Regions from separate parts of the Romboutsia sp. MSSM.1001216sp_RTP31141st1_G3_RTP31141_220114 genome, predicted to be linked through region 2. Evidence: a T-box and tRNA genes for the amino acid it is inferred to sense, from the RefSeq annotation. Region 2 holds a T-box; the other holds one or more tRNA genes.

Region 1 (14,620 bases), on a different contig from region 2:
ATTTTTAAAACTTTAATTTAGTAATTTATAAATTTTATTATTATAAAATACTACCTATTTTTTTATACTATCCTTTAATGCTTTACCTACATTCTTTCCAGTATTTAATGTTTCTTTTCCTACATTATATCCTGTTTTAATAGCTTCTTTTCCTACATTTAAAGTTCCGCCAACAGCTTCTTTAGCAACATTTCCTACGCCATTTATAACTTCTTTACCTATATCTCCAACTGGCTTTGTTACTTTCTTTACAGTCTTGTCTAATTTATTTGCCAATCTTCTCAACTCCATAAAATATATTAAGGGAATTCCCTTAATATATTTTATGACTTATATTGGCACATTGTTACAACCCTATATTATTCACTTCTTCTACTTTATATATTTAAATATTAAAAATTAGAATTTATCTTTTCTATTATTTGTTGTTTTGGCATAAAACCTACCATCTTATCAACTGGCTTTCCATCTTTAAATATCATAACTGTAGGTACAGTACTTACACCATATTTTCTAGCTAATTCTAAACATTGGTCTATATCTACTTTACTAAAGCTAGCTTTATTTCCTACATCCTTTGCAGCTTCCTCAAAAACTGGTGCCAACATCTTACATGGGCCACACCAAGTAGCAAAAAAATCTACTACAGCTATCCCTGATCCATTTTCTATTTTAGAGTTAAACTCTTCGTCATTTATTATTTTTACGAATTCTTCCATACTAATTTATACTTAACTTTATTAAGTATATCTCCTTTCTATTTTTATTTTAATTTTATTTATATTTTGTATTATATGGTTGCATTTCATCATATGTCAAAGCTTTAGGCTTTTGTTTATAATGTATTTTCTTACTAACTGATTCATTTTCATTTTCTATAGCATTTCTTATATCTGTATATGTTTGTGCATGATTAACTAAATCAGTTAACTGTGGATTTTCATCTAATATTCTTTTACTGTTATTTACTTTTCTCATATAAACATCCCTTTCTTTTCTTTTTATTAGATTTCCACCTATGTTTTTTTTAATGCATACTTTAAACCAATTGTGGCTTAGTAATAAATGTATTAAAAAACGCATAAATCCAAATTAATGGATTTATGCGTTTTAATTTCCAATAAAAATTTCATATATAATATCTAAAGTACATAGTCATTATTTTTAATTTAAGTATCTATCAGTAGATTTATAATTAATTTAAAATTTATAAAAAAGCATCTATATTCTAGATGCCTTACTGGTGCCCAGAGGCGGAATCGAACCACCGACACGGGGATTTTCAGTCCCCTGCTCTACCGACTGAGCTATCTGGGCATATGGCGGAGAGGGTGGGATTCGAACCCACGGTGCCGTTAAGCATCACTGGTTTTCAAGACCAGCTCCTTAAACCACTCGGACACCTCTCCAATGATTTTTATCTCTTATATTTATTAATATATCATAAATTTTTACATTTTTCAATAATTTTTATATTTTTTCCTTTTATTTCAAAAACTATATAAAATAGAAATGAGCATTTCAAATACTTATTTCTATTTTATATAGTATCTTTTAATCTCATTATATTATGCATAATATGGTATATTATAAACTAAGAATCTTTCATTAACATCTTTCTTATATAACTTTTCTAACTGTATTTCTTCTTTTAGCATAAATGGTGTCTCATTTTCTATATAATATATATAATCATCACTAGGATAATACAATATTAACTCAATATACCTTTCACTTTTATATACTGAATCTAATATATTTTCTACTATCTTCCTAAATATCTGTACTGAAAATGGATTAAAAAAATAAAAGCTATTATCTTTACTTTTTATTTCATAATCTTGTGCATAGCAACATTTAAATTCTATTTTTTCTTTACCTTTCTTATGTTCACTTACATACGCTTCTTTATTTTTAATACATTCTTTATAATACTTTTCCTCCATTTCTATTCCAACTACATTAGAATTAAATCTATAATTTATATAAAAGTTTAGCCTACCTTTCCCACATCCAAAATCAACTATAAAATCATCTTCATTTAAGCTGTATATTTTAAACAATTCGTCTAAACATTCATATGATGTAGCTTGATATGGATGATAATGCCTTACTTTTTCACTCCATAATTCTTCTCCTAAAGTATCTATATTTAATAATTTTTCATATTCTTTTTCTGTCATTTATTTCATTTCCTATCTAAATATATTTTTTATTGAAACTCTATTCAGATTAGTAATACCATTTAGATATAATTTCTATACTTTCCTTTGATGGATAAAAATTTTTATCTTTTCCCTTTTTTCCTACTGCAAATATAGAAAATCCTTTTATGTAGTCTTTATCTTCAAATACAATTTTATAAGCGTTAAAACATCTAGCTTGTTCTTTTCCATTTTCTACATTGGACACTTCACTATTCCATGGATGTGTTGCTGCATTATCTTTTTTAGGAAATCCTAATTCAGCAAAGTAGATAGGCTTATTATATTTTTCATAGAATCTATATATTTCTTCGACCACATTTTGATTTCTATTATATATAGTAGTAGAGTTTAAAGCATTTACTAATTCTTTTACTGTATTTTCTTTTTTATCACTAAGTTCAAAATAAGCTGCTATAGATATAAAATCTACTTTAGAAAATATTTTATTATTTAATTTTTTGTAATAATCCTCATTACTCTTTCTATCCCAACTAGCTGTATACCACCATGTAGTCTTATATGTTACTTCTCCCTTAAATCGCCCTTTAACAAAATTAACTATATCACACCAGTTATCTTCATACATCTCTAACTTTGAGAAATTTGATGCTATAATCATTATATCTACATCGTACTTATTTGCTATATCCTTAATTAAAATATTTAATATATTTTTCCAATCTTCAAAGAATTTTTCCTTATTTACGGGGTTATAATCAGTTTCATATTTACTTCCATTAGCTATCCACGGATATGCTTCTAATATAATATTTATACCTTTTGATTTCAGTATTTTTATTAATCTTATGGCTTTTTCTTTACTATAAGAATTTATTTTCATATTATTTGAGTCTAAATCTGGTATTTCTATAACTATAGGTACATTAACAGTATTCACTTTCAAATCATCTATATCCTTTAAAGCTTGTTCTATTTCATAATCAGTTGATAAGTTAACAGATTTTATCTTTTCTGTTATAGTATTATTTTTGTTAGTACTTTTAATAGCAAAAATAACGCTTAGTATTACTAATGAAGTAATTATTATTAATATTTTTTTTCTCATAGCTCTCCTATCTTTTTTAAATATAAAATACTAAGCATTAGTTATAAAGCTTAGTATTTTATATTTATATATTATTTTTTATATTTTAAAGCTAATAAAACTGTTGCTGATATAACCATTAAAAGTAATACTGATGCAACTATTATAAACTGTTTACTTTTATTATCTAGTTTATTTACTTCTTTAGTCTCTTTATTTTCATCTACATCATCTAACTTATAATTTAAATCTTTTATATTTCCTTCTCTATCAATTACTATAGTATCGCCTTTTAATGACTTTGTGAGATCTAAATCATTTAAATATCTAGTACTTAATGCTAAATCCTTCATTTCTGTTGATGCAATAACCATCATACCCTTATCTTTATTATATGGCGATTTTGTAAGTTGTATAGATGATAGTTGTTTTGAATAATCTCCTATGAATTTTATCTTTTCGTTGCTTTCAAATCCTAAATAATCTTTATTAAATTTTAAATTTAGATATTTATTAACATCTTTTATAGTTAAATTATTAGTTGGAGTTCCTATTATTATTAAATTACTTTTTTTATCATCTGATTTTAAATCACTTGATTTTATAAATCTTATATCTCCATTGTTATATTTAATACTATGACCTATATAGGATATTATACTACCTATTTGCGTTAATGCTGTTGAGTCTAATTTATCGGGTACTACAACTACTGTATCATTAACTTTATCATCCTTAACAAATGGATACGGATAATTTTTCATAGTTAAATTATTGGTATCATTGTAATCAAATTCTATATATGATTCATTTGATATATATGCAAATGGGTTATCAGTATCTCTAGTTACACAAGCTAAATCTAATAGTTCTAAATTAAATACAATTTTGATTTGATAATAATTTTGATTTAAAGTTTCTTTTGGAAGGTTAAGCTCTACGGTATCATTATTGGCATTTTCCTTTGTTAGTTTCTTGCTTCCTATAGGTATATTATTTACATATATAGTTACTAAAGATCTTTCAAAATCTAAATTCTCACCATATCTAATATTTAAATTTATTTTACTACCTTCTTTAACTTCTTTACTTTTAGGTATACTTATATCTATTATTGATTCTTGTGTAAATGGTCCTTTCAATGTAATATTATCATAACCTAAATCTTTAAAATTCAATCTATTTTTATTTTTATAATTATATATGTCATCTACATCCGTACCTTCATTTATAATTATGCTATCTTTGTTTAATTCATTTATTAAATCTTTACTATTTATAAGTTTGCTAGCTTTTTTAAGTAGTTCTTCATTATTGGATATTATGATAAGCATTTTTTTATTTTTATCAAATATTGAATTTGTATTTTTTATAATACAATTTTTATCCAAATCTTCTTTTTCTTTTGCAGTTAATAAATTAAGTATTTCACTTGAAGTATTACTTTTATTGCCTATATATATAACATTTTTATCCTTGTTTTTAAATTGAGAGTATAGATTTATATCAAAATTAACATTATCATTTATTATTTTTTCTCCAAAACCACTACTAAGTATCATAGCCGAAGTTAATTCTTCACTTGAATAATTATCTGGTATTAATATACTAGTTTCTAATTCATTTCTTCCATTTTCATTTATATAAGTATCTTTGTACTCGCTTATCAAATTAGATGTTGGCTTATAATTATAGGATACACTTATATTTGATTCCTTATGTACTACTAACCAGTTAGCTGTATTTGAGTCATCTCTACAAACCTTATCAGAAATAGTTTTATAAGCTTTTATCTCTACTTTATTATAACCTGTCTTTATTAAATCTTTTGGTATATCTATATTTATTTCTTTTTTATATTCCTTATTTCCATCTAATCGTTCTGAATGGATTGGCACATCATTTACAATTATTGTTATTGTAGAATAATTCACATCTAATAGTTCACTTTTTGTAAATACTAAGTTAATCTTAGTTTTTTCAACTAAAGCATTTTTAGGAACTTCAAAATATTTATTAGTACTACTTATAACCCCATTCATAGTTATGTCATTTTTAAATTTGTAATTTTTTACATTTTGCTGTGCAAAAACTATATCACAGCTTGTAAAACTAATAATTAATGATATCATTATTGCTATTAATCTCATTTTATTTTCTCCTAAAATCGTTCGGTTTTATACCACTTAACTTCTCTTTTGTGTATAGCGTCAGAAAAATACCCAACCATTCCTTTTATAGCAACAAATAGCCACATTTGAGAATATGTAAAATACATAAGCCCAACTAAAAATATATTGCTTAAATTACTCTCTCCCTTTTCCATACTAAGTGTTATAGATACCTGTATTACAAATAGTATATATGATAGTATCCATATAGTAAAAAAATCAAATGGGATATTTATAGTTACTATTTTAAATATTCCTAAAATAAATATTATATCTGATAATACAACAGATGTTAAAAATAGAAAATATACTGAAAAGAAGTATAGTATATCAAACAGCACTCTATTTTGTTTGCCCTTAAATAAATTAGTAATATACTTAACTAATACATATATATTTCCCTTTACCCATCTTGTTCGTTGCTTTATCCATACATTTACAGTTTCTGGTTCTTGCTCCCAGGTTACTGATTGAGGGACATATGTTATTCTTTGTCCCATTTTATAAATCCTAAAACTTATTTCTGTATCCTCTGCTATTGCCTTTGTGTCCCATCCTCCTAATTTTTCTATAGTACTTCTTCTAAGTACAAAATTAGTGCCTGGTATAGTACAAAGACCTAATAATTGTTTTCTACCTGCTTGAGCTATCCATTGAAAACTTAGAGTTTCTATATTTATAAACTTAGTTAATATGTTTTTATGCTTGTTTCTAGTTCTAAATTTTCCTATAACAGCCCCTAGTTTTTCATCTTTAACTATGGTCTGTATCAAATATCTTAGTGCAGTTTTTTCTGGTGTATTGTCAGCATCATATATTGCAATATATTCTCCCTTAGATATTTGATATCCTATATTTAGTGCATTTGATTTTCCTTTACCACCTGTTATATTATCCGTATTTATGATGGTAAAATTATAATTTCTATATCTATTTTTTATATTTTCTAATATTTCCTTGGAATTATCACTAGAATTATCATTTATAACGATAAGTTCCATTTTATCTATAGGATAATCTAGTAGTAATAAAGATTCTACAGTTTTACCAATTACCTTGCCTTCATTATGTGCTGGTACTAGTATTGATACAAAAGGGAACTCTTTTAATTTTTCATCTTTAAATTTAAGACTCTTTAAATAATATATATATCCACTTATAGCTAGTATTATATTTGTTAAGAGTATAGCCCATATAGATGATAAGGAAATTAAAAATATATAATCTACTAAACCTATCATAATTATCTCCTTGTAAACTTTCGTCTATTTATAATCTTAAATACTATAAAGATTAATATAAATATTAGCAATACTACAACAACAAACTTTACAACTATATCATTTAACTTATTTATAGACTTATTAAACACTAAATCATTGTGTTTTCTTATAGATTTATACTTATCATAACTTGTTATTATATTCTTGTTATTTGATTCTATTTTTATATCATCTATATTTATATAGTTGTTTTCTTTTTTTAAATCTAAAAAGCTTACATTTTTAGATTTAAGATATTCTATACACTCTTTTAAATAGTTTGTGTCTACATCAGTATGGAAAAAAAATCCTCCAGTATGACCTCTTACCATAGATAGTTTATAATAATTATATTTTATTTTATCTACCGCTAATTTGTCATCTTTAGCTATATATCCTAAATTTTCCGGTATTAGTGTATTAAAATTTTTACTATCTTTTATTATATATGGAAATGTACTCATATTAAAAATTTCACTATTATTTTGGTATCTCCCCATATATGTAGATATGTATTTTTTGATTTCTTTATACCCATCTTGAATCATAGCATATTTTTGTGCTTCAAATCCCAATGGGTATATATCATTTTCTATACATAATCTTAGTCCACTTAATAACCTATTTTTAATATATATATTTATATCTTCACTTTTACTATTTAATATCTCTTTATTAAAAAATTCATACTCATCTTCATCTGATTTTTCTTTTCTATTATGATAGTATCCATTTAATATAACACTACCACCTTTATCTTGCATATATTTTATAGTATTTATAAAATTTTCATCTAGAGTGATTAATTCTTTAATACTCTTATCTCGATAAGTAGGTGTTAAAGATATTATGAATGGTATATTTTCTTCATATAAATAATTAGCTAAATCCTCTAATTTTTTTGTGTCACTAAGAGGATTTACATCTTCTATTTTTACAAATATTTTACTTTCTTCAAAAGAAGTTCGTTCAAAGAAATCATTTAACGTATCTTCAAATATATAAGATTCATACATGTTCCAATCAGATATATAATACAAATTTTTATCTTGCAATATATATGGGTATGTGTTATATCCATCACTCATAGTAGCAATAATATTACTTTTACTACTTGGTTGTATTATGTTGTAATCACTTTCATTTTCTAATACTATATCGTCTCCTTTATAGTTTAATCTTGTTATATTATTATTTTTATATATGTACTTTATTGAATATTTATTATTATACTCTAGTAAATTTGCAATTTTATCCCCTATCCAGTATATACGTTTATTGTAATTATTAATATCTTCTAAAAATATTTTATTCTCTATATTATTGTTTATATTTATAACAAAGACATAGTCATAATTGTTTAAACATCCTTTTTTATAATCATTTATATTAATATTGTCCACTTTATTATTAAATACGTATAGTAGCTCATTAAGGTGATTTACTGTATTAACATTAGACTTAAATTTAGTTTTAGTTTCATAAACTATAAGAGATTTTTTATTGCTATTATTTTCACTATAAATTCCACTTGAACTTGCTAAAATTATACTAATTATAATAGTTATTTCTATTATAAATTTTTTTTTAAACATCATATTGTAATTCCTCTTGTACATATGTTTTATATTCAATAGGAGACTTTATATTTTTTTTATACTCTACTGCTGCTATTTTTGTGTCTATATTTATGTAATTTTTATTATTTTTCAAGCTTAGACTAAGTTCATCTATACCTGTTTTTATTCTTTCTTTTACTATATTAGCACCAAATTCATCTGTATTTGGCATTATTATAGCTATAGTATCATTTTCTATTGTGTATCTTTCATCTTCTATTCTTGTAGACTTTACAACTATATTGCTTATATCCTTCATTAGTTTGTTAGTTTTAACTTCCCCAAGTATGTTCTTTATTTCTTTATAGTATGGTAAGTTTATAAGCATTAAAGATAATTGAGTTTCATGCCTTTTAGCCTTACTCATCTCTCTTTCTAGATTCATATAAAATGCTTTTATATTAAATAATCCTGTATCCTCATGTATAGTAACCAAATTTTTATATTCATTTTCTAGCTTAAGATTTGATTGTTGAAGATTATTTATACTATTTGTAAACTTTCCTGTTGTATAAGATATTATTGGCATAAATATCATCCATATATAAGACATATATGTTATTTCTACATTTTTCGTTAGATCTATATAAAATATATATGCTGCATATATAAATATAGAAACTGATGTTGCTATAAGCCCTATAATTATTCCCCCTGTGTAAGTCATAATTATAGTAAAAAATGTTATACAAAACATTATAAAACTTAAATTTTGTGTTTGAAATTTAATATCAAATACAAATAACATGGTAATTATAAATAACTCTAATATTAGTCCTAAAAAATATCCATCTATCTTTTTGGAAATTCTATTCATATTTTCACTACTTTCTTTTATTCATTCTTCTGATTAAATTTAATTTTGATATATTTTTTCAATAATATCGACAATGTATTTGCTTGCAAGCCCATCTCCATAAGGATTTGAAGCCTTTGACATCTCATTATATAATTTTTTGTTAGTTAGTAATTCCTTTGTGTATTTATATATGTTCTCTTCATTTGTACCTACTAATTTTAAAGTTTTAGCCTTAATCCCTTCTGGTCTTTCGGTAGTTTCTCTCAATACAAGAACTGGCTTCCCAAGAAATGGAGCTTCTTCTTGTATGCCTCCACTATCTGTTAGTATTAGATATGACTTATTTAATAAATTATGAAATTCAACTACACTTAAAGGTTCTATTACATGTACCTTTTTATTACCTTTGAATTCTTCTTTAACTAAATCTCTTATTTGAGGATTAAAATGTATTGGATACACTATTTCTACATCATCAAATTCCATAGATATTTTATTTACTGCTTTAAATATATTCTTCATATTGCTACCTAGATTTTCTCTTCTGTGGCATGTTAAAAGTATCATTCTGTTTTTTCCTATTTTGTCAGTTATTTCACTTTTGTATTCCTTATCTATAGTGGTTTTTAATGCATCTATTGCAGTATTTCCAGTTATATATATTTTTTCAGGATTTTTTCCTTCTTTTATCAAATTATCCTTTGATTTTTCTGTTGGTGCAAAGTGTATATCAGCTATAACAGATGTTAACTGTCTATTTAACTCTTCTGGAAAAGGAGAATATTTATTATAGGTTCTTAAACCTGCCTCTACATGACCTACTTTAACTTGATTATAAAAAGCAACTAAGGATGATATAAACGTTGTAGTTGTATCTCCATGTACAAGTATTATATCTGGCTTTACTTCTTTTATAACTTTATCTAACCCATTCATTATATTCGTGCTTATTTGAGACAAAGATTGATTTGACTTCATAATATTTAAATCATAATTAACCTTTATGTTAAATACGTCTAGTACTTGATCTAACATTTCTCTATGTTGTGCTGTTACACAAACTATAGACTCTATATTATCTCTAGACTCCAACTCTTTAACTAAAGGTGCCATTTTTATGGCTTCAGGCCTAGTCCCAAATACTGTCATTATTTTCATTTACTTCACCCCTGTATATTATTCCATAATAATTTTTATCTATATTATTATCTCTCAATATATTACATTAACTACAATATGATGTCAAAATTTATTGTTATTTATTATTTTTTTGTAGATTATATTTTTATTTTGATATTATTTATTATATTTTTTATTACTAAATTTATTCTATCAATTATAAATTAAGCATACCATTAAACTGTTAATATGTTCAAAGGTATGCTTCTCTTATATTTTAGTATTTAATATAAATTAAGCTTCTTTACATAAATAAGTATTCCCATCAACTGATTGTATAACACCTAAACTACCTAATTGACCAATTGCATATATAGTATATATTCTATCTGGATTTAATTTAACCCTTAACGGAAAAACTACATCTTTACTTTCACTTACTACTAATTTTACATTATACGTTCCTGGGTTTACATCTACATAACTAGTTCCCTCTCTAAATCCGATATCTTCAAAGAATGTCTCTCCATTTACTAGTATATCTACTGCTGGTGCATTTGGTGATAAATGTATAACTCTAAATGTAGAATATTCGCTTGATGGTTGTTTTTCTGAATAGTCTTTTATAACTAATAAAGATAAATCCCCTATATTCCCTGTCACTGCTACGGTATACATTTGCCCTTCATCTACTTCAAGCATTTGATTTATAACTGGATTTTCAGTAGTTCCAGATAAGTATATACCTACTGTATGTTCTCCTTCTTCTAACTCTACATACTCTGTAAATTCCATAAAATCTAATCCGCTAAATACAAGTGCCCCATCAATATAAATGTCTACTTTACCGATTTGTGGAGCGGCCTGAAATACTCTAACTAAAGATTTTCCTTCTTTTATTTGTAAACAATCCATTTTAAATCCCCCTTGATGACAATGTTCATTCTTTATATAATATGTGTCCATTATTTTATTTGTTACTTTATAAGTTGATTTCATATATTTTCATTTTTTTAATGCAATGTTTGTATAGATAAACTACTATTAAAATATAAATATCTTATACTAGATTTAATTAAATTGAGGTGATTTTTATAAAAACTTTAGTTATACAAATAGATGTTAATTCTAATAAATTAAAGAATATATCCACTATAGAGAGATATATAAATTTAGCCATTAATAAATCTAAAATAGATTTAGTTATACTTCCAGAAATGTTTTGCTGTCCTTATGATAATAAGAATTTTCCTGTTTATTGTGAGGTAGAAGGAGGAAATCTTTATAATATTTTATCTGATATAGCTAAAAAATATAATATATATTTGGTAGCTGGATCCATTCCTGAAAAAGATAATAGTAAAATATATAATACTTCTTATGTTTTTGATCGATGTGGAAATAAGATAGCAAAACATAGAAAAATACATCTATTTGATATTTCTATAGATGCTGGCCAAAAATTTTTAGAATCTGATACATTATCATCTGGAAATGATGTTACAGTATTTGATACTGAATTTGGAAAAATTGGTCTTTGTATTTGCTATGATTTTAGATTTTTTGAGATATGCAAAATAATGGTTGATAAAGGCGCTAAGGCTATAATAGTTCCTGCATCATTCAACATGACTACAGGACCTATTCATTGGGAGCTACTATTTAAATCTAGAGCTGTTGATAATCAAGTTTATACAATAGGATGTTCTTCTTCCCGAAACAATAATTCTTCTTATATATCTTATGGAAACTCTATTTTAGTTTCTCCATTTGGGGAAATATTAAATAGATTAGATGAAAAAGAGGGCTACTTTATAGCAGATATCGACTTTTCATATGTTGAAAAAATAAGAAATCAACTACCTTTATTAAAGCATCGTAGAAATGATTTGTATAATGTATCATATACAGATAATTCTAAAGTATAAATTTATTTTAATATATTATCTTAGTTTAATTTATTTGTAATTATTGAACTAAGTTTTTAGCTTTGTCAAAATCTAATACATAGTTAATAATAGATATCAACTTACTCCCTACTTCTATATCTTCATCACTTGCTAACCTTATATATATTCTTAACTCTTCCCAAAGCTTTTCTTTACCTAGATCTTCATTGCTTATATTATGAAGATCTCTTATTACTTCTATAAGATTTATTTTTTTAATTTTATTTAGTGTATCATGATTTTTAATATAATCTATTGAAGAATCTACTAATTTAGTTAATTCCTTTTTATATTCTCTTATACTTAATTCTTTTTTGTATCCTAATAATTCTTTCATTAATTTTTCTAAATCAGATTTTGAGTAATTCCATACTCTACCATCATATTTTTTTATATTTTCTATACATGAATTATATTTATCTATTAGTTCTTCTAATCCTATAACTATTTCTAAATAGTTATTTTCTTCAATTAAGTTTTTACATCTATTTATATCCTTATCAATCTCTCTTATTGTTTTATTCACATTTAGTCCTCTTTTCTATTTTAATTATAATTTTTATTATTATATATAATATATCAATTTACTTAGTTAATAAACATATTTTATCTCACTATTGTTATTTAAAATATTATACCTTTTTAATATTTTAGTTTATCTAATCTATTAATATAGAAAATATTTACTTTTAACAAAAAATAGCATAGATAAAATATCTACGCTATTAAATAATATTTTGTAATTTAATTTTTTACTTTATATTTATAAATATTATATAAATTATATATATTTATAATAATTATAAGCGCATTAGATATGGCAACAGGATATGCTTTTACATATAATCCGTAAACTACAAATAAAAAACATCCTATAGAATTTATAATTCTAAGCTTTACTATAGATGTCATCGTTAATGATATAACTATAAATAAGGATGCTGAATATCCAATCCATTCAATAGGGTCAAAGCTAATCATAAAATTATCTCCTTTTTATTTCTTATAACTATTATTTGATATTTATATTTTTATATAACTATTTTATTATTATAGTAGTATTAATAGGTATATTATCATACATCCATCTAGCATTTTCTGTAGCTAATCTTATACATCCCATACTTATAGCTACTCCAAGTCTATCATCTATTACATAAAGTCCCTTAGGATCATATAGTATTGAGTGGTAATAGTAATCATCTACTATATTCATTGCATATTTTGCTGAACTTTTTTCTCCCCCTATAGCAGGATACTTTATACCTGACTTAAATATACCCTTTATTGTAGGAGTTGAGCTTTTTCCTACAGTGCTACTCCAAACGTGCAGTACCTTAAATCTATAATCTACTTTTTTTAATATATAGGTAAGTTTATCTTTAGTAGATGTAATTATAATATAGCCTGTATCACTTTTTATATGATTCTCATTTACAAACTCTTCCATATTTTTATCAAATTTGCTGTAATCTATCTGTCTATAGTATCTATTCATAAATAATATTTCACCTTCTCATAATAATATTTATTATAATTATGCTAATTATAAACTTTATGTGATATTTCAGTTAATTTAACTATTATTGTACGAATGTAAAAATATTAAGTTTATTTTTTACACTCGCTAAACTGATTGGTATTACTTAACTGTAATAATTATCTACTAATTTTTGAAATATCATAATTTCCTTAAGCGTAAAAAAAGTGAAGTTTTAAAACTTCACTTTTTAAGTATTATTATGTTTCATATACTTATATGATTTAACTATACATCGAGCTTGATTTATAGTATATATTGATATTTCATAGGATGATGTTATTATAAAAGTCGATACTACTCCTACTAAGAAATCATAGTCACCTAATGCCATAATCTCCTCCAGTATTGCTTTTATTATATTATATGAAACTAAAATTTTATAGTTACATTAAGCTACTTCTTTTTTCCTTTTATTAACTTTATTTAAGTTTGGAATACCAAATGTTATAGCTATTATTCCACAAGCTAACATTAACCAAGGATAATGTAGATATTTAATTAATTCAACAGGAGATATTCCTACCATCCCTGCAGCTGTTAATACTTGTGCACCATATGGAACTATGCCTTGCCAACAAGATGAGAATATATCTAATATACTTGCAGTTTTTCTATTATCTATATCAAATTTTGTAGCTATATCTTTTGCAAGTGGCCCTGCTGTTACTATTGCTATAGTGTTGTTTGCTGTACATAAATCTACTATACTTACTAATGCTGCTATACCAAACTCTGCACCTTTTTTAGTTTTTATTTTACTACTTATAAAATTAAGTATAAAGTCTATTCCACCATTTAATTTTATAAGTTCTACAAGTCCTCCGATTATTATAACAAGTAGACATAATTCATACATTCCTGATATACCACCTGATATAGCTTCTATAAATCCAAATAACCCAAATG
Region 2 (18,324 bases):
TAATTATAGTCAACATATATGCTAAAGGGTCATTGCTTCCACTTTCAATCTCTAATATTGAAGCAATAGATCCCTTTAAGTTTAACTTTTGAGAACGTAATATTGCGAAAACTGATGCCGCATCTGTAGATGCAACTATCGATCCTATAAGTAATCCTTCTAATAAAGAAGTATCAAATACCTTAAAGCAAAATATTCCTGTTAAACCAGCAGTTATAACAACACCTACTGTTGATAGAAGTATTGATGGAACAGCAACTGGTTTTGCCATATCCCAACTAGTACCAAATCCTCCATAGAACATTATAAAAACTAATCCTATAGAACATATCTGTCTTGTTAATTCATAGTTATCAAAATATATTCCAACAATACCATCAGATCCAGTCAACATTCCTAATCCTATAAAAATTAGAAGAATTGGGACTCCAAATTTATATAAAATTTTACTTGATGTTATACATATTAATAGAACTAATGAACACATAATCATTAAGTTTATCAAATAATTATTACCTCCTTTATTATAATTAATTAAGTTTAGTGAATTTTAATTTAAGGTTTTAGAATTTTTATAGGCAGGATTTTAAATAATACTGGAATTATATTTAAAAACTTTATTTTTTATCTTACTGTTGTTATATAATTATTTTATGTTAAATTTATTCTTTTATGTTAGGTTAGATTTCTTATCCTTAAGTTTAAAATAACATAAAATTCTATACTTTGTATATGTTTTTTGTGTTAAATATTTGTTAAAAAAATATTCTAATTTTCTACTATTATTTTAAGATATTTTATTTAACAAAAAAGATAGTAATTGATTACTATCTTTTTTATAATTTATTAAATTGTTTAAATCAATATAATTTACACTTTATAACTAAAAAATATCAATTCCTTTTTTCTTGTAAAATGTAATAGAGAAAAATATAGTTAAAAATTCTGCTATCGGTATAGCTAACCATATACCATTTACACCTATAATTTTAGGTAATATAACTATTGTTGCTACAACAAATATAAGCGACCTAAATCCAGATATTATTGCAGATATATGACCATTTCCTATAGCAGTAAAATAACCCGACATAAATATATTAATTCCAATTAATAAAAATCCATATGAAAATAGCTTTATACCCTCAGTTGCTATATTGTATACTTCTATATCTTTTGTAAATAATCCTATTATGTCTTTTCCTAAAAACATTGATATTATAAATATAACAATCGAACTCCATCCGATAGTTACAAAGCTATGTTTTAAACTTTCTTTTACTTTTTCTTTATTTTTAGCTCCAAAATTATAACTAATCATTGGAGATATTCCAACTGCGATTCCAAAGTACACCGCTATAAAGAAGTAATACATGTAGATTATAATAGACATTGCTGCTATACCATTTTCTCCACTAAATACTAATATACTTTTATTAAATAAAAATGTAGTTATACCTGTTGATAATTCTGTAAACATCTCAGAGCTTCCATTATAACAAGAATTAAATAAGGCTATAAAGTTAGCCTTAGGTTTTATAAACGTTAAATTAGATTTACTTCCAACAAAGTATATTAATCCTATTATTCCTGATATAGTTATTGATATGTATGTTCCTAGCCCAGCTCCTAAGATTCCCATATTAAATATAACTATAAATAAAAAATCAAAAACTATATTAAGAATTAAACCTAAACTAGACATAATAAGTGCTACTTTGGGGCTACCATCTACCCGAGCATAATATTCAAAATATAGCTTAAACATCATAGGAATAGTCATTAATACAGTTACTAATCCATAAGTTTTTGCATAAGGTAGTAATCTTTCTGTTGTCCCTAAAAACATTAAAATTGGTTCTAGAAATATTGTACTTAATATAGTAAATACTATTCCTATAACTAATAATACTAATGTTATAAAAGAAAATAGTTGATTTGCTCCTTCTTCATCTTTTTCCCCCATTTTTATACCAACTAAGGCTCCTGAACCCGTTGCTAACATTACTGCTATACCAAATACAATACATGTTATTGGTATAACAATATTTATTGATGCTAATGCATCTGAATTTACAAATCTAGATACAAAAAATCCATCTATAGTTGTATAAAATGATAAAAATATCATTGTTGTAATTGAAGGCAATAAATACCTTAAAAATTCTTTATAACTTTGCTTTTTTGAAAATACAGCTTCCATTTAATTTCCTTTCTTTTTTACTATTTATATTTCTTGACATTAATAATTGTGAAGGATATAGTAACTATATTGTCAATACAAAAATTCCAATAAAAATATAAATATTTGGGGTGATATTATGAATATGAAGTTTACAGTTGGAGAGCTCGCTAAACTACATGGTATAAGTAAACAAACATTGATTTATTATGATAATATTGATTTATTCAAGCCTAATATTGTAGATAAAAATAATGGACATAGATACTATACTTCTGACCAATTAGAAGTATTAGATAGTATATTGCTTTTAAGAGAAATTGGAATCTCTATAAAAGATATAAAGAATTTTTTAATCAAAAGAGATGATAATAAAGCTTTAGCCCTTTTAAAAAATCAGAAACTTAAATTAAATCAACAATTGAAAAGTATACAAAAAACTATAAAAAGGTTAGAAAATAAAATAGATATAATAGAAAATTTAGACCTCCAAGAAAATGAAATCTTATTTAGTGAAATGGATTTAGAATATCTTGTTATTGAAAAAGTTGATTTTCCTTTTCAACTTTTACAAACAGACATAGCTCTTAAGAAATTGCTTAAAACTGCCAATGAAAAAAATTATCCCTACAACTATCAGTTAGGTACTATTATTTCACGCGAAAATTTATTTTCAAAACAATACACATCGGCTTCTTACGTTTTTTTGCCTCTTTATAAACACTTTAAAAGTAAAGATGTTATTGAAAAAACTAAAAGTATTTATGCTGTAACCTTGCACAAAGGTGAATATTGTGAGATTGGAAAAACATATGATAATTTAATAGATACTATAGTTAAAAATAATTACGAAATAATAGGTCCATCCTTTGAGTATTGTATATTAGATAGTTTAACTTCTTATACTTCAAAAGATTATATAACTAAAATTACAATTCCTGTAAGACGCCTTTAAATTTCATTTAGTTATGTAACTAATATGCTATTAGATATTATTTAATAAATTATTACAATTTAAAAGAGTAACAAATGCTTATTATAACTTAGCCTTTGTTACTCTTTTTGTATTATTTTTTATTTTTAAAATTAACCTTTGTTACATTATCCCTCTTAACTTTAGGTGCTAATTTTCCTTCTTTTAATCCTAATAATGACTCTATTTCATCAGGATAAAGACTTAATCCACAACTTGCTAAGTTATCCACTAAAGTAGCACCACTCATAATACCACTTTCAAGTATCATATCCACAGATTTTCTAAGTAAAACTGGACTTGTTGCTTTTATATTAGCATCTAATGGTTCCTTCTTGCTCCAACCTTGCTTATCCATTTGGTTCATTAAGTACATATATTTCTTATAATTAATAACGCCTAGCTGGTATCCTCTTAATATCATAGCCCATATTGGAACTATCCATTTTGCTTTTAATTCTACAAAATCCTCTATCTCATTAACATCTTTTAAATCTGGTAAGAATGTTTCTTCTGGCAATAAAAATGCACACGCAAATTCATCTTTTGAGAATTTTTTAGCTTGTATCCCCGCTTCAACACTAACCATGTATGCTAATTCATAAGCTAAGTCATAGTTTCTTGTAGTCGCTGATTTTTTATCATTTCCTAAAGATACTATATATCTAGTATTTTTATCAGTTGTTTGTTTTTGCGTAAACGCTAGTGCTCCTTTTGTATTTACATTAGTGTCTGTTACTATTATCCCATTATACTCTAACACGCTTAACACATTTCCTATAGGTCCATCACCTAATTCAAAATGTCTTCTTACTTTTGTTGCTAATGTCTCTATATCATCGTTTCTATTTAAGTTAGTTGGTATGTTCATTTCTGGGAATTGTATATATCCTTCTATAAAAGATAATATTTTATGTGCCATTACTAACTTTTCTTTGTATGAAATTTCTTCTACTCTAGGTATTCTCGATTCTGGCTTTATATGAGTACTATCAACTACAACTTTAATGTTATCCATTTGGAAGAAGTATTCTTTTGGAAACCTTAAAGCATTTGCTAATTTCATTTCATTTTCTGGAGTTGGCTTGTACTTTTCCTCTTCAAAAGCAATTATATCTTTTTTATTTATATTTATTTCTTTAGCTAGCATATCTATAGTTTTTCCTCTATACATTCTAGCTATTTTTAATCTTTTACCATTAAAAACTTTTTTTCTGCTCATAATATCCGTCTCTCTTTCAAGTTTATTTTATATATACAAAAGTTAAATTAATAAATTTTATGCAAATCTATATTAGCCATACATAATAAAAATATTTTATATTGGCTAAGTTATACGAATTTACTAAATTTAATTTATACTAAACTTTATATTATATATATTTAAAAATGCTCTGGATACTAATACCCAGAGCATTATTCAACTTTTATACTGTTGATAATATTATCATATTTATTAATTATAGTCAATTTATGTATATTATATCTCTATAGTCCTAGCTCATCACTTATTCCTTGCATTGCCTCTAGTGATAGTTGTGCAAATTCAGCAAATGGAATGCCTAATTCTTCTATGCTTCTCATTGCATCCCTGTTTGCTCCTGCTGCAAATTTAAGTTCTTTCATACGCTTAGTTATAGACTTTACTTTTACACTAGATAATTTCTTATCTGGATAAACTAAAGCTATGGCTGTTATAAATCCAGTTATTGGATCTGCTGCATATATAGCTTTATCAATTGTGCTTATTCTTTTTGTTCCATTATCTTCATTATGAGCTTTTATTGCTTGATATATGTAATCATTTCCAAAACCTTCATTTTTAAGTAATTCGATAGTTTTGATCCCATGCAATTTAGATTCTTCTGGATTATTTTTATAATCTAACATATCTGAATCTAAATCATGTAGTAATCCTGCTAATGCCCAGTCATCAGATTTTTCTGGTTCTAGTTTATTTCCTAAAGCTTTCATTACAGCTTCTACTGCATATGAGTGCTTTATTAGATGTTCAGATTTTAAATATTTATTTACTAATCCTACTGCTTGTTCTCTCATTTCCCAATACCTCCTATATAAATATTAAATCTATTATAATTTTTTAAGTAAATATATTTGATATTGTTGATAATACATATACTTACTATACAAATTTAATTTATTCTACTCCCTTGTAATAATGACCTGCACTTACACCTTTAGCATCTAATTCATTATAAAGTTTTGTAGCTTTACTTCCTAATTTGTAGTTGTTACTTAATACTTCTTGATATGCCTCTATTACCTTCTTAACAGTTTGACTATCTTCTAATGTAAAATCTAATCTAAATGTATTTATACCTATTTCATTTAGTTCGTATAAGTTATCTAACATACAAGTAACATTTGTATTATATATAGTTGTTCTACAGAATAGATCTTGTGATAATCTAAACTCTTCCCCTTTAGAGTTTCTTAGTGCATATGTGCTTTGGCTACATTTAGCAACTCTTTTATCTTTTTTGCAATCTCGAACTACTACTCCCATTGGACAGTATTCTGTTATCATAAGTGTAGTATATCCATAAACCACAGATTCTATATTAATATCTGTATATTTTATTGTTTCTCTTATTTCATTTATGTTTAATTCCTGAGATATACAAAGATTAGTTGCACCTATTTCTTTAAAGTAATTTATAGTTTCACTATTGAATGCATTTAAGTAGTAATCTATATTTAGCTCTTTACCTTTAAAATAATCTATAGCTCCCCATATACCTACTTGTATAGAATTTACTCCTATATTTTTAGCTTTTTCTAATTGCTTGTATTCCTTGCCTCTTATTATTCTAGGAGCTGAATATATAACATTTATATTATATTTTAGTCCAGCTTTTATAGCTTCTTCTAATGTTTTAGTATCTTCATAATATATTTTATCTATACCGCACTCAAGTGCACTTTGTAATTGTTCTAAATTTTTAACTTTAACAGATAAATTACTTACCGTATCTCGATTAAATTTAATTGGATTATATGATAATCTTCTATTTTTAAAATCTCTATTTTTTATCTTAACCCTTTCTTTGTCTAAAAGTTCTATACAATCTCTTCTCATCTGATTTAGTATACTTATTGGTAAACTTACGTTATCATCTAATTCTATATTTACACTATCCATTTCATAAGGAGTATTACCTAATTTCCTAAGCTGAGTTTCTATTTTTTCCTCACTTAAAGCTACTTTCATAGCCTTTTCAACTACTTTATCTCCTTCTATTGTGGCAGTATTTCCTTTTTTATCAGCTAATGTAAGTATTGGTTTTTTATCTAGCTTAACACTTATATATGAATCTATCATGTTTTTAACAAATTCTTTATCTTGAGTAAATGTAGCTTGTACTCTATCCATAAGTTCGCTATCTGATGTTTTAAATACTATTTGGTTTCTTTTAGCTTCACCTATAAAATCGAGTTCTATTATCTCTCCTTTATATCCTATAGTATCTATCTCACCATTTTTGATAATTCTTCCTATAGTTCCACCACCAAGATTTATTCCATCGCCTTTTTTAAGTGTATTTTCAAGTCTTATCTTTAATCTTTTAGCTTTTTTATTGTAATCTAATACCTTACCTACATATAATCCTTGATTGTTTGGAAGTTGTGAATTCATTACATCTGCGCCAACTTCTCCTAAAATAAGTCCTTTTGTAAATTTTCTATTAAATATAGTGTATAAATCACTTATTGTTTCATCTGAAACATTCACTTTTTTAGTTTGTAAGTATTCATCTATAGTTTTTCTATAACTCTCTATAACAGTAGCTACATACTCAGGTCTTTTCATACGACCTTCTATCTTAAGAGAATGAACTCCTGCATCTATTATTTTATCTATTTCTTCTATTGTGCTTAAATCTCTTGGACTTAATAAATAGTCTCCATTGCTATTTACTACTTCTCCAGTATAAACATCTAAAAGTTCATATCTTTGTCTACATGGTTGGGCACATCTTCCTCTATTTCCTGATCTGTTACCTATCATAGAACTCATTAAACATTGTCCAGAATAGCATACACACAGTGCTCCATGAACAAATACTTCTATATCTGCTTTACAGTTATCACATATATATTTTATTTCATCTACTTTAACTTCTCTTGCTAGTACTACTCTATCAAATCCAGCTTTTTCTAGATATCTAACATCTTCTAAAGAATGTGCTACCATTTGTGTACTTGCATGTATTTCAAAATCAGGTAACTCCTTTTTAATAATTCTAGCTATACCTATATCTTGAAGTATAACTGCATCTACATCTATGTCGTATAGATATTTAGCGTACTTTAAAAAATCTTCTATTTCATTTTGTTTTATTAATGTATTAGCCGTTACAAAAACTTGTACTCCTCTTATGTGAGCATATTTTACTGCTTCTCTTAATTCTTCTCTATCAAAATTATTTGCTGATGCTCTAGCACTAAATTCTTTTCCTCCTAGATAAACTGCATTTGCACCATTTTGAACAGCTGCTTTTAACGCTTCAAAGGAACCAACGGGTGCTAATAATTCTATGTCTTTCATACTTCTCCTCCTATACGTAATATTTTTTCTATATTTATAATGTCCCTAAGTTTTAAAATTAAAACCTTCAGGTCCCCCTGAAGGTTTAATTTTAAATATAAGTAAACTTATTTCATTGCTCTAAGATATTTTAATTCATTTTCTATTTCAATTTTTTCTAATTGTAATTTATATGCATCATTTTGGAATTTAGAAGAAAGTTGTTCTGCAACATTAGCTTTTTCTTCTGCCATTTCAACAGATGATTTAAGCTCTTTTATTTCATTTTTTAAATCTTCAACTTCTTGTTTAGATAAATTAGTGCCATTTTTTAGTTGCTCTATTTCTTTCTTTTGTTCCTCTATTAACTTATTAAGTTCTTCTATCTTAGATATATGGTTCTTATTTTCTTTATCTTTGTTTTCTAAGTGGTATTCAAGCTCTTTTATTTCAAGCTTATATTCTTCCCCACTATTTCCAACTTTTTTCTTTAATTCTTCATTTTCTTTTTCTACTTTTTCTAGTGCATCTGCACAATCAAACAATTCATCTGTTATATTTATAGCTGCTAATATAGCTACTTGAGATGAGCTTAATCTTTTATTAGCCTCACCTATTTTATTCATTTCTGTATCTACAAATGCTGCTACACTTATCATATGTTTTTCAGATTTTTCTCCAACCATAGGATACTCTGCACCATGTATCTTAACGGTAACTTTGTTCATACTAATATCCCCCTTGTATTAGTTAGATCTTAGTGTTGCACCTAATTTTTCACTTAACTCATTTAATATTTTATCGTGTACTTTTGCCACATCTTCATCAGTTAAAGTTTTCTCTATACTTCTATATGTTATAGAGTATGCTATAGACTTGTATCCTTCTTCTATTTGAGCACCTTTATATACGTCAAATAATTTGTAGCTTTCAACTAATCCACCTGCATTAGCTTTTATTATATCTTCTATTTCTTTAACATATACTTCATCCTTAACTAATAAAGCTATATCTCTTGATGTAGATGGATACTTAGGTAATGGAGTATAAGTTTTTTCTGTTGATGTATTTTCAAATACAGATTCTACATTCATTTCACAAACATAAACTCTTTGTCCTAAGTTATAATTTTCTATTACGTCTGGATGTAATTCTCCAAATGTACCTATGCATTCTCCATTAAACATAACTTTAGCACATCTTCCTGGATGGAATGTTGGGTTAGTTTTTTCTGGTTCTATTTCATATCCTTTGAACCCTACATTATTTAGTACACTTTCTACAACACCTTTTATAGAGAAGAAATCTACATCTTTTCCATACATTCCTATACAATATTTCTTCGTTTCTACTGGTAATCCTTCTTGTGGTGTAAATGTATTTCCACATTCAAATGCTGATACTTCTTCAACTTTATGAGCTACATTTGTAGATAATACTTCTAACATATTAGGTATTAGTGTAGTTCTCATAACTGAAGTTTCCTCACCTAATGGATTCATTAGTTTTACAAAGTTTCTTCTAGAGTCTTCAGATGATAAATTTATTCTATCAACACCTCTTGGGCTTACAAATGAATATGTTAATATTTCATTTAAGCCTGCTGCTATTGAACTAGATACTATCTTATCTGTGAACTTTTGTTTATCAGTTTTTACACCTGCTGTAGCATTTCCTTCTAAAGTAGCTGTTGGTATATTTTCATATCCGTATATTCTAGCTATTTCTTCTAATATATCTGCATCTTCAGCTATATCTAGTCTAAAGCTTGGAACTTCTAATTCTAATTTTTCAGAAGATATTAGGTTACATTTAAACTCTAATCTTTCTAATATGCTTATGAATTGGTCCATTGGTACGTTAACACCTAATAATTTGTTTATTCTCACAGGGTTAACAGTTATCTTTTGAACTTCTTCTTTTACTGGATAGTAGTCAAGCATTCCGTTAAGAACTCTACCACATCCTAATTCTTCTATTAATTGACAAGCTCTATTTACAGCAGTCTCTGCTAAATTAACATCTATACCTTTTTCGAATCTTGATGAAGCTTCTGTTCTAAGTCCTAATTTTTTAGATGTAGCTCTTATACTTTCTTTTGCAAAGCTTGCACCTTCAAGGAATATTGATGTAGTTGTATCTTTAACCTCAGAATTTTCTCCACCCATTATTCCCGCTAAGTCTAAAGTTTTTTCTTCATTTCCTATAACTAACATATCTGATGTTAATTCTCTTTCAACACCATCTAATGTAGTAAACTTTTCACCTTGCTCAGCTAATTTAACTGTCATTTTATTGTATTTTATATCTTCTAAGTCAAATGCGTGAAGTGGTTGACCTAGCTCTAACATAACATAGTTAGTTATATCTACTATGTTGTTTATTGGTCTCATTCCAGCTTCTATAAGTCTTCTTTGCATCCAGTATGGAGATGGCCCAACTTTAACGTCTTTTACAACTTTTCCACAATATCTCTTACATAAATCTGTTTGAATATCTATTTCAAATTGCATTTCTTCATCAGAACCATTTACTTTTATTTCTGGGAATTTTAATTCTTTTCCTACGGTAACAGCAGCCTCTCTTGCAAGCCCTATTATAGATCTACAATCTGGTCTATTAGAAGTTATTTCAAATTCTATTAATGCATCGTTTATTCCTAAAACTTCTCTAACATCTTTTCCTAATTCAAAAGATTCTTCATGGTCTAATATATATATCCCATCTTTTTTATGTTCTTCAACGTATTGAGAAGGTATAGTTAATTCCTCTGCACCACAGAACATCCCTTCTGATAATACTCCTCTTAACTTACCTTTCTTTATTTTGAAATCTCCAGGTAATACTGCACCTATTCTAGCAACTGGTACATAGTCTCCTACTTTTATGTTAGTTGCATTAGTTACTATTTGAAGTATTTGTCCATCAGCTACTTCAACTTTTGTTACTTTTAATCTATCTGCATCTGGATGTTGTTCTATTTCAAGTATTTTACATACTTCAACTCCATTTGTTTCTTTTCCAAAGAACTCTACTTTCTCAACTTTTGATCCTGTCATAGTCATCATATCAGCGAATTCTTGTGTATCTAAATCTATATCAACGTAATCTCTTAACCATTTTAAAGGTACTAACATCTTAAATCCTCCTAATTAAAATTGATTTAAAAATCTCATATCATTTTCAAATAATAGTCTTATATCATCTATTTCATACTTAAGCATTGTTATTCTATCAAGTCCCATACCAAACGCAAATCCACTATAAATTTCTGGATCTATTCCACAGTTTCTAAGTACATTTGGATGAACCATACCTGCTCCTAGTATTTCTATCCAACCTTCACCTTTACACATTGGACATCCTGCTCCTTCACATTTAAAGCAAGTAACGTCTACTTCTGCACTCGGCTCTGTGAATGGGAAGTTGTGTGGTCTAAACTTAGTTTTTGTATGCTCACCAAATAACTTCTTAACGAACATATCTAAAGTTCCTTTTAATTGTGCCATTGTTACATCTTTACCAACTACAAGCCCTTCAACTTGATGGAACATTGGTGAATGTGTAGCATCTGGAGCATCAAATCTGAAACATCTTCCTGGAGATATTATTTTTATTGGTAACTCTTGACTCTTCATTGTTCTAACTTGAACTGGTGAAGTTTGAGTTCTAAGTAATAACTCTTCATTTATATAGAAAGTATCACTCATATCTCTAGATGGATGATCTTTTGGTGCATTTAATGCATCAAAGTTATTTTCTATAGTTTCAACTTCTGGACCTTCTGCTATAGAGAATCCCATTCCTATAAATATTTCATTTACTTCATCTATTATTTGAGATATTGGATGCTTTTTACCAACTTTAACTGGTCTTGATGGCATAGTTACATCTATAACTTCTTCTGCTAATTTTCTTTGTTTTTCTGCTAACTTTAACTCTTCTTTCTTTGAAGATATAGCACCTTCTATAGCCGCTCTAACTTCATTAGCAACTTTACCTATTACAGGTCTTTCTTCTGCTGATAATTTACCCATTTCTTTTAGGATTGATGTTATCTCACCTTTTTTACCCATGTACTTTACTCTTAAACTTTCAACAGCTTCTATACTAGAAGTATCTTTAATTTCATTTAATGCAGCTTCTTGTAAATTAAGTAATTTTTCTTGCATTATATTAATTCACCCTTTCGCAGTTTTTTGTATAAAAAAAGTCCTTCATCCCTATCTAGGGACGAAAGACTATTATTCGCGGTACCACCCTAGTAGCTTAATAATTAATAAATTATTAAACCACCTCTAATAAACTTAACGCGTTTTAACGTTAAAGCCTACTGTAATTTCAGCTTTAATACTCCAGAGGGAACTTCTTTTGAATACTTAGAAAGTACTCACAGCCTACGGTACTTATCTCTGTACTAAGTTAATTCAAAATACTTTTCTCTTTCATAGTATTTGATAATATTGTTTTTGCGTTTAATTATATCATACTATGTATAATGTTTACAAGGTGTTACACTAAGTATTTCTTTATTTCGTACATTAATATTGCAGAGCTTATAGCTGCATTTAATGATTCTGCATTACCATATATAGGTATTTTGACCAACATATCAGATTTTGATACTAGTTCATCATTTATTCCATTGGCCTCATTCCCTATTACTAAAGCTGTCTTGTAATTATATTCAACTGTGTTGTAGTAATTGTTTGTATTTAAATAGCTTGATACTATATCAAAATTCTTTAATTTTAAAATTCTTAGAGCTTCTTCTTGAGTAGCATGTATTATATTCATATCAAATATAGAACCCATAGTAGATCTTATAACCTTTGGATTGTATATATCTACACATCCTTTTAATGCAATTATTGCATCTACGCCTGCAGCATCTGCTGTTCTTATTATTGTCCCCATATTACCTGGATCCTGTATTCTATCTAATATTAATACAAATTTATGCTCATCTTTTAAATAATCTTCTATATTTCTTTGTTTAAAGTTTACTACTCCTAAAATTCCTTGAGTGTTTTCCGTATCTATTAATTCATTGAATATTTTGTTAGTAGTTTTATAAATTTTTATATTATTAGTTTTTAGAGTATCTAAAAATTTAAGATGTTCTTCTTTATTTTCAAAATCTTCATTTATAAATACATAATCTAGACTAGCCTTACATTCTATTGCAAGAGTTAATATTCTATATCCCTCTATTATAAATTTAGATTCTTTATTTCTATTTTTAGTTTTAAGTAGTGATTTCGTATATTTTACTTTATTATTGTCTTTAGCTGTTATTATTGTAGGCATTATTACTTTCTCCTAATAAATTCTTCATTTTCTGATGCTATATTACTTATATGGCTATTTTGACCTATTACAACTAAAATACTACCTGCTTTTAATTCTTCATCTGGAGCTGGAGTAACATTTATGCTCTTACCTGTTTTTATAGCTAATACAGTTATCTCAAACCTAGCTCTTAAGTTTAATTCAACCAAAGTCTTTCCTACCCAACTATTTGGTGTTACTATCTCTACTATTGAGTAATCTGGATCTAATTCTATATGATCTAGTATATTATCAGAAACTAAGTTATGTGCAACTCTAACACCCATATCTCTTTCTGGGAATACTACTCTATCTGCTCCTATTTTATATTGAACTTTAGCTTGTAGCTCATCTTTTGCCTTACATACTATATGAGGTACACCCATTTCTTTTGCTATAAGTGTAGCCATTATAGATGCTCTTATATCCGAACCGATGGCAACTATTGCAACATCAAAGTTACCTAGCCCTAAAGATCTTAATGATTGCTCATCTGTTACATCTACTATAGCAGCATGAGTTACTTTATCTGCTATATTTTGTATAATTTCTTCACTTTTATCTATAGCCATTACTTGATGACCTAAAAGATGCATAGTTGTAGCAACTGATGCTCCAAATCTTCCACAACCTATAACTATATATTGCTTCATTTCCTTCGTCCTCTCCACACTTAAATTTTTCTTTACTATAAGTAAAGGTTATATTATCCAACTATTATCTTCCCTTCAGGATATCTTATAGGAGGATTTTTCTTTGTTTTTCTAGACATTATCGCCATAAATATTGTAAGAGATCCAACTCTTCCCATAAACATAAATAGCATTATAAATATCTTTCCTAATGTACTTAAATTAGGACTTCCACCTAGACTTAATCCAACTGTAGCAAATGCTGATACTACTTCAAAACCTGCTTCTATTAAGCTAAAGCTTGGGTCAGTTATAGTTATAATTATAGTTCCAGATAAAACAACGATTATACCTATAAGAAATATTCCTAATGATTTTCTAACTATTGATGTTCCAATTCTTCTTTCCCCTACTTCTATGTCTTCTTTTCCAAGTATAAATGATTTAACAGTTAGAACTAAAGTAGCTATAGTCGTAACCTTTACACCACCACCTGTAGATGCAGGAGCTGCACCAATAAACATTAGTATTATCATTATAAATAAACTATTCTCATGCATTGCTGTTAAATTGACTGTGTTGAATCCTGCTGTTCTAGTTGTTACCGATTGGAAGAACGATGCAAGCACTTTTCCACCAAATCCTAACTTTCCTATTGTTTTAGGATTGTTGTATTCTAATACTAAAATAAGTGACGTACCTACTAATATTAATGCCACTGTTGTAATTAATACTATTTTAGAATGTAAATTTAGTTTAGATAATTTTCTATTTTTTATTATATCTAAAATTACAGGGAATCCTAATCCCCCAAATATTATAAGTAATGAAATTGTAACACTTACTGTAAAGTTATTTACATAGTATGTTAATGATGTAAATTTACCTGAAACTGGCCCCATTAAATCAAATCCTGCATTACAAAAAGCTGAGATAGCATGGAATATACTATACCAAGTTCCTTTTAATATTCCAAATTGAGGTATAAATACTGTTGATAAAATTAATGCTCCTATACCTTCTATGGTAAATGTCATTAATAATACATACCTTGTTAACTTAACTAATCCTGATAAATCAAATTGATTCAAAGACTCTTGAATTAATAGTCTTTCTTTTAGATTTATTCTTTTTTTGGTTATAAGTGCAAATAGCGTGGTTATTGTCATAAATCCTAAACCACCAATTTGAATAAGTAGTATTATTACTACGTGTCCAAACCCATTCCAATAAGTTGCTGTATCTGCCATTATTAAACCTGTTACACATACAGCTGATGTTGAAGTAAATAAGGCATCTATAAATCCGATGCTTTCTCCGCTTTGTGTTGCTATAGGCAGATTTAGTAGAAGCGCTCCAATTAATATAACACTAGCAAACCCTAATACCATTACTTGAGTTGGCTGCATTTTATTTATAAGAGCAAAAAATCGCTTAAATATGGTGTTCATCTATATTTATGCCTCCTTCTCACTTTATAGCTAATAAGTTTTTTCTCATTAGACACATGCTTCTTTTCAATTATTACTATATTATATTCCAAAACCTATATAAAAACAATAAAGGATATGTAAATTAGCCTATTTAAAATATTCACAATTTATAGGCTTCCTTTACATATTTTTAACAAAACGTATTCAGATTATATAATTTTTTATTTTTTATAGAGTATAAAATCTATAATTTTATGGATATAAAAAAAGCCTTTGAATTTTATTCAAAGGCTTTTTATAAACTTAACTATTTAATTAAGCTAATTTTGACTTAGCAACTTCTACTAATTTAGCGAATCCTTGAGGATCGTTTATAGCCATTTCAGATAACATCTTTCTGTTAACTTCAACACCTGCTAATTTTAATCCGTTCATGAATCTTGAGTATGATAATCCATGAGCTCTAGTTCCAGCATTTATTCTTTGTATCCAAAGTTTTCTGAAGTCTCTCTTCTTTAACTTTCTTCCTATATATGCGTTCTTTAACGCCTTCATTACGAATGTATTAGCTGGTCTGTATAACTTGCTTCTAGATCCTCTGAATCCTTTTGCAAGCTTTAATATTTTCTTATGCTTTTTACGAGCGTTCATTGCTTTTTTAACTCTTGCCATCTCTGTGACCTCCTTTGTTTTTCTCTTTTAAAATTTCTATTTTAATTTAATCCGATTTTTAGTATGGTAATAATTGTGCTATTCTTCTAGCATCACCTTCACTAACTATTCCTGCTTTTCTTAATTGCATCTTAGTTTTAGCAGCTTTCTTAGTTAATATATGTCTTCTGAAAGCTTTAGCTCTCTTTAATTTTCCACTTCCAGTTTTTTTGAATCTTTTAGCAGCTCCTCTATGAGTTTTCATTTTAGGCATTTTTATTTCCTCCTCTCAGTTTATCATCTATTTTTTTGGATCTATGATTACAACCATGTTATTGCCCTCAAATTTTGGTGGCTTTGCTGGTTCTCCAAACTCTTTTACTATATCTATAAACTTAAGCATTACTTCTTTTCCAAGATCTTTATGTCCTAATTCTCTACCTCTAAATCTTAGCTCAACCTTAACTTTATCTCCTTTTTTAAGGAACTTTATAGCGTTGTTAGCCTTAGTATTTAAATCATTTGATTCTATACCTGGTCTAAGTCTTACTTCTTTAACAGTTACAACTTTCTGTTTTTTCTTAGACTCCTTTTCTTTTCTAGCTTGTTCGTACTTATACTTACCATAATCCATTATTCTGCATACCGGTGGTTGTGCATTAGGTGATATCATAACTAAGTCTAAGTTTCTTTCGTTAGCTATTAATTGAGCTTCTCTAGCTGACATTATTCCTAATTGTTCTCCATCATGTGAAAGAACTCTTATTTCTTTCTCTCTTATTTGTTCGTTGATTGCTAATTCCTTGCTAATGGTAGGACACCTCCAAATTTTTTATATAAAATAAAAGGCGAATGATATAATCACCCGCCATATAAGTCAACAAATTTATATAAACTTAAATATATAAAAATAATATATTTAAAGTTTTGAACTTATATTTACCAGACAACCTAAGTCGAAAGGTGAGAAGCGGACTTCTACTTGCTTTTGTTATTAATTACTCTATATAATATATCACTTTTAAATATTATTTGCAACTATTTTTTTATTATTTTTTTAATTTTTGATTCTCATAATATGTATAACTAACCTAAAATTTATATTCTTAGTAATGATTAAACAAAGTTTTGGTTATACTTAAATATAAATAAATGATTTTTCGATGATTTTTGGTTTGTTAGAAATTATAAAACCAATAAATAATTTTTTATCTGAGGTGTATGACTATGAAAATGTTAGACAATTTCTTTAAAAAGATTAACAAACCAGTACCTGTATTTGCTCAAACTAAACTTGAAAAAGAATCTCCTAAGGAAGACTCTGCTTCAACTAAGCCTAAAACTACATTTTGTGATGTAGCTGGTTTAGATGAAGTAAAAGAAGAGTTGTTTGAAATAGTAGATTTTATGAAGTCTCCCGATAAATACAAAAAAATGGGTGCTAAAATACCAAAAGGAGTATTATTTTATGGACCTCCTGGTACAGGTAAAACATTACTTGCATCTGCTGTAGCTGGTGAGACAAATTCATCTTTTTTCAATGTTACTGGTTCTGAGTTTGTTGAAAAATACGTTGGTGTAGGTGCTAAACGTGTAAGAACACTTTTTGAAAAAGCTAGAAAAGAATCTCCTAGCATCATTTTTATAGATGAAATAGATGCTATTGGAGCAAAAAGACATCTTGAAAGTAATAACGAAAAAGATCAAACACTAAATCAATTATTGGTTGAAATGGATGGATTCACTAAAGACTCAAATGTCATAATAATAGGAGCGACTAATAGACTTGATCTTTTAGATGAAGCTCTTCTTAGACCTGGAAGATTTGACAGACATATACACATAGGGGCTCCTAACTATCATACTAGATATGAAATATTAAAAGTTCATACAAACAATAAACCTCTTGATCCATCTGTAGATTTAGAATTGCTTGCTAAAAAAACTCACGGATTTAATGGTGCTCATCTCTCAAATATAGCTAATGAAGCTGCTATATTTGCTGTTAGAGATAAAAGTGATGTTATAACAACTGATCACTTTGATAAAGCACTTGAGAGAGTTATTGCAGGACTTGAGTCTAAAAACTCTAAGTTAATAGAAAAGGAAAAACAAATAGTATCTTATCATGAAGCAGGACATGCTATTGTTAGCAATATACTTGGAATTTGCCCTATACAAAAAATATCAATAATACCTAGAGGGCAAGCATTAGGGTATGTTCTCCAATTACCTGATGAAGATAGATATATATACACAAAAGAAGAATTAATTGGTAAAATGAAAATCTTATTAGCAGGTAAAGCATCTGAAGAGATAATTTTTAATCATAAATCAACAGGTGCAAAAGATGACTTAAAAAAGGTAACAGATATAGCAAATCAAATGGTTTGTGAGTATGGTATGAGTAACTTAGGGTTTATGACTATAGATGGAAATGTAAAAACATTTATGTCTGAACAAGTTCAAAAAGAAGCCAATAATATTGTTCAAAATTGTTACAATGAAACTTTAAATCTTTTAAAGGATAACATAAATGATCTACATGTAGTTTCTAAACATTTATTTGATAA

The links. A T-box is a leader RNA that pairs with one kind of tRNA and senses whether it is charged. The one in region 2 lies ahead of pheS (phenylalanine--tRNA ligase subunit alpha), so its partner is inferred to be a tRNA-Phe.
Region 1: it has a tRNA-Phe gene. The T-box ahead of pheS (phenylalanine--tRNA ligase subunit alpha) is inferred to sense a tRNA for this amino acid. The anticodon was not compared.

What each region holds. Positions count from the first base shown of each region.
Region 1 covers NZ_JBCIUO010000003.1:194,802-209,421, forward strand. Annotated here, with positions in the region: gene ABCP60_RS07820 (hypothetical protein) at 55-276, opposite strand; gene trxA (thioredoxin) at 393-719, opposite strand; gene ABCP60_RS07830 (hypothetical protein) at 775-978, opposite strand; tRNA gene ABCP60_RS07835 (tRNA-Phe) at 1,242-1,317, opposite strand; tRNA gene ABCP60_RS07840 (tRNA-Ser) at 1,321-1,409, opposite strand; gene ABCP60_RS07845 (methyltransferase) at 1,569-2,183, opposite strand; gene ABCP60_RS07850 (cellulase family glycosylhydrolase) at 2,233-3,273, opposite strand; gene ABCP60_RS07855 (cellulose biosynthesis cyclic di-GMP-binding regulatory protein BcsB) at 3,345-5,402, opposite strand; gene ABCP60_RS07860 (glycosyltransferase) at 5,414-6,664, opposite strand; gene ABCP60_RS07865 (DUF2334 domain-containing protein) at 6,667-8,283, opposite strand; gene ABCP60_RS07870 (diguanylate cyclase) at 8,273-9,121, opposite strand; gene wecB (UDP-N-acetylglucosamine 2-epimerase (non-hydrolyzing)) at 9,161-10,261, opposite strand; gene ABCP60_RS07880 (DUF4397 domain-containing protein) at 10,517-11,137, opposite strand; gene ABCP60_RS07885 (carbon-nitrogen hydrolase family protein) at 11,308-12,150, shown strand; gene ABCP60_RS07890 (hypothetical protein) at 12,191-12,697, opposite strand; gene ABCP60_RS07895 (YgjV family protein) at 12,916-13,152, opposite strand; gene ABCP60_RS07900 (L,D-transpeptidase) at 13,211-13,669, opposite strand; gene ABCP60_RS07905 (hypothetical protein) at 13,902-14,045, opposite strand; gene ABCP60_RS07910 (Na+/H+ antiporter NhaC family protein) at 14,103-14,620, opposite strand, start outside.
Region 2 covers NZ_JBCIUO010000005.1:107,020-125,343, forward strand. Annotated here, with positions in the region: gene ABCP60_RS09670 (potassium/proton antiporter) at 1-505, opposite strand, end outside; gene ABCP60_RS09675 (MATE family efflux transporter) at 884-2,203, opposite strand; gene ABCP60_RS09680 (MerR family transcriptional regulator) at 2,322-3,137, shown strand; gene ABCP60_RS09685 (XRE family transcriptional regulator) at 3,250-4,377, opposite strand; gene ABCP60_RS09690 (HD domain-containing protein) at 4,644-5,213, opposite strand; gene ABCP60_RS09695 (U32 family peptidase) at 5,314-7,725, opposite strand; gene zapA (cell division protein ZapA) at 7,833-8,432, opposite strand; gene pheT (phenylalanine--tRNA ligase subunit beta) at 8,451-10,841, opposite strand; gene pheS (phenylalanine--tRNA ligase subunit alpha) at 10,857-11,876, opposite strand; T-box leader at 11,931-12,162, opposite strand; gene ABCP60_RS09715 (RNA methyltransferase) at 12,217-13,014, opposite strand; gene ABCP60_RS09720 (TrkA family potassium uptake protein) at 13,017-13,688, opposite strand; gene ABCP60_RS09725 (TrkH family potassium uptake protein) at 13,742-15,118, opposite strand; gene rplT (50S ribosomal protein L20) at 15,416-15,772, opposite strand; gene rpmI (50S ribosomal protein L35) at 15,831-16,025, opposite strand; gene infC (translation initiation factor IF-3) at 16,053-16,562, opposite strand; gene ABCP60_RS09745 (AAA family ATPase) at 16,979-18,324, shown strand, end outside.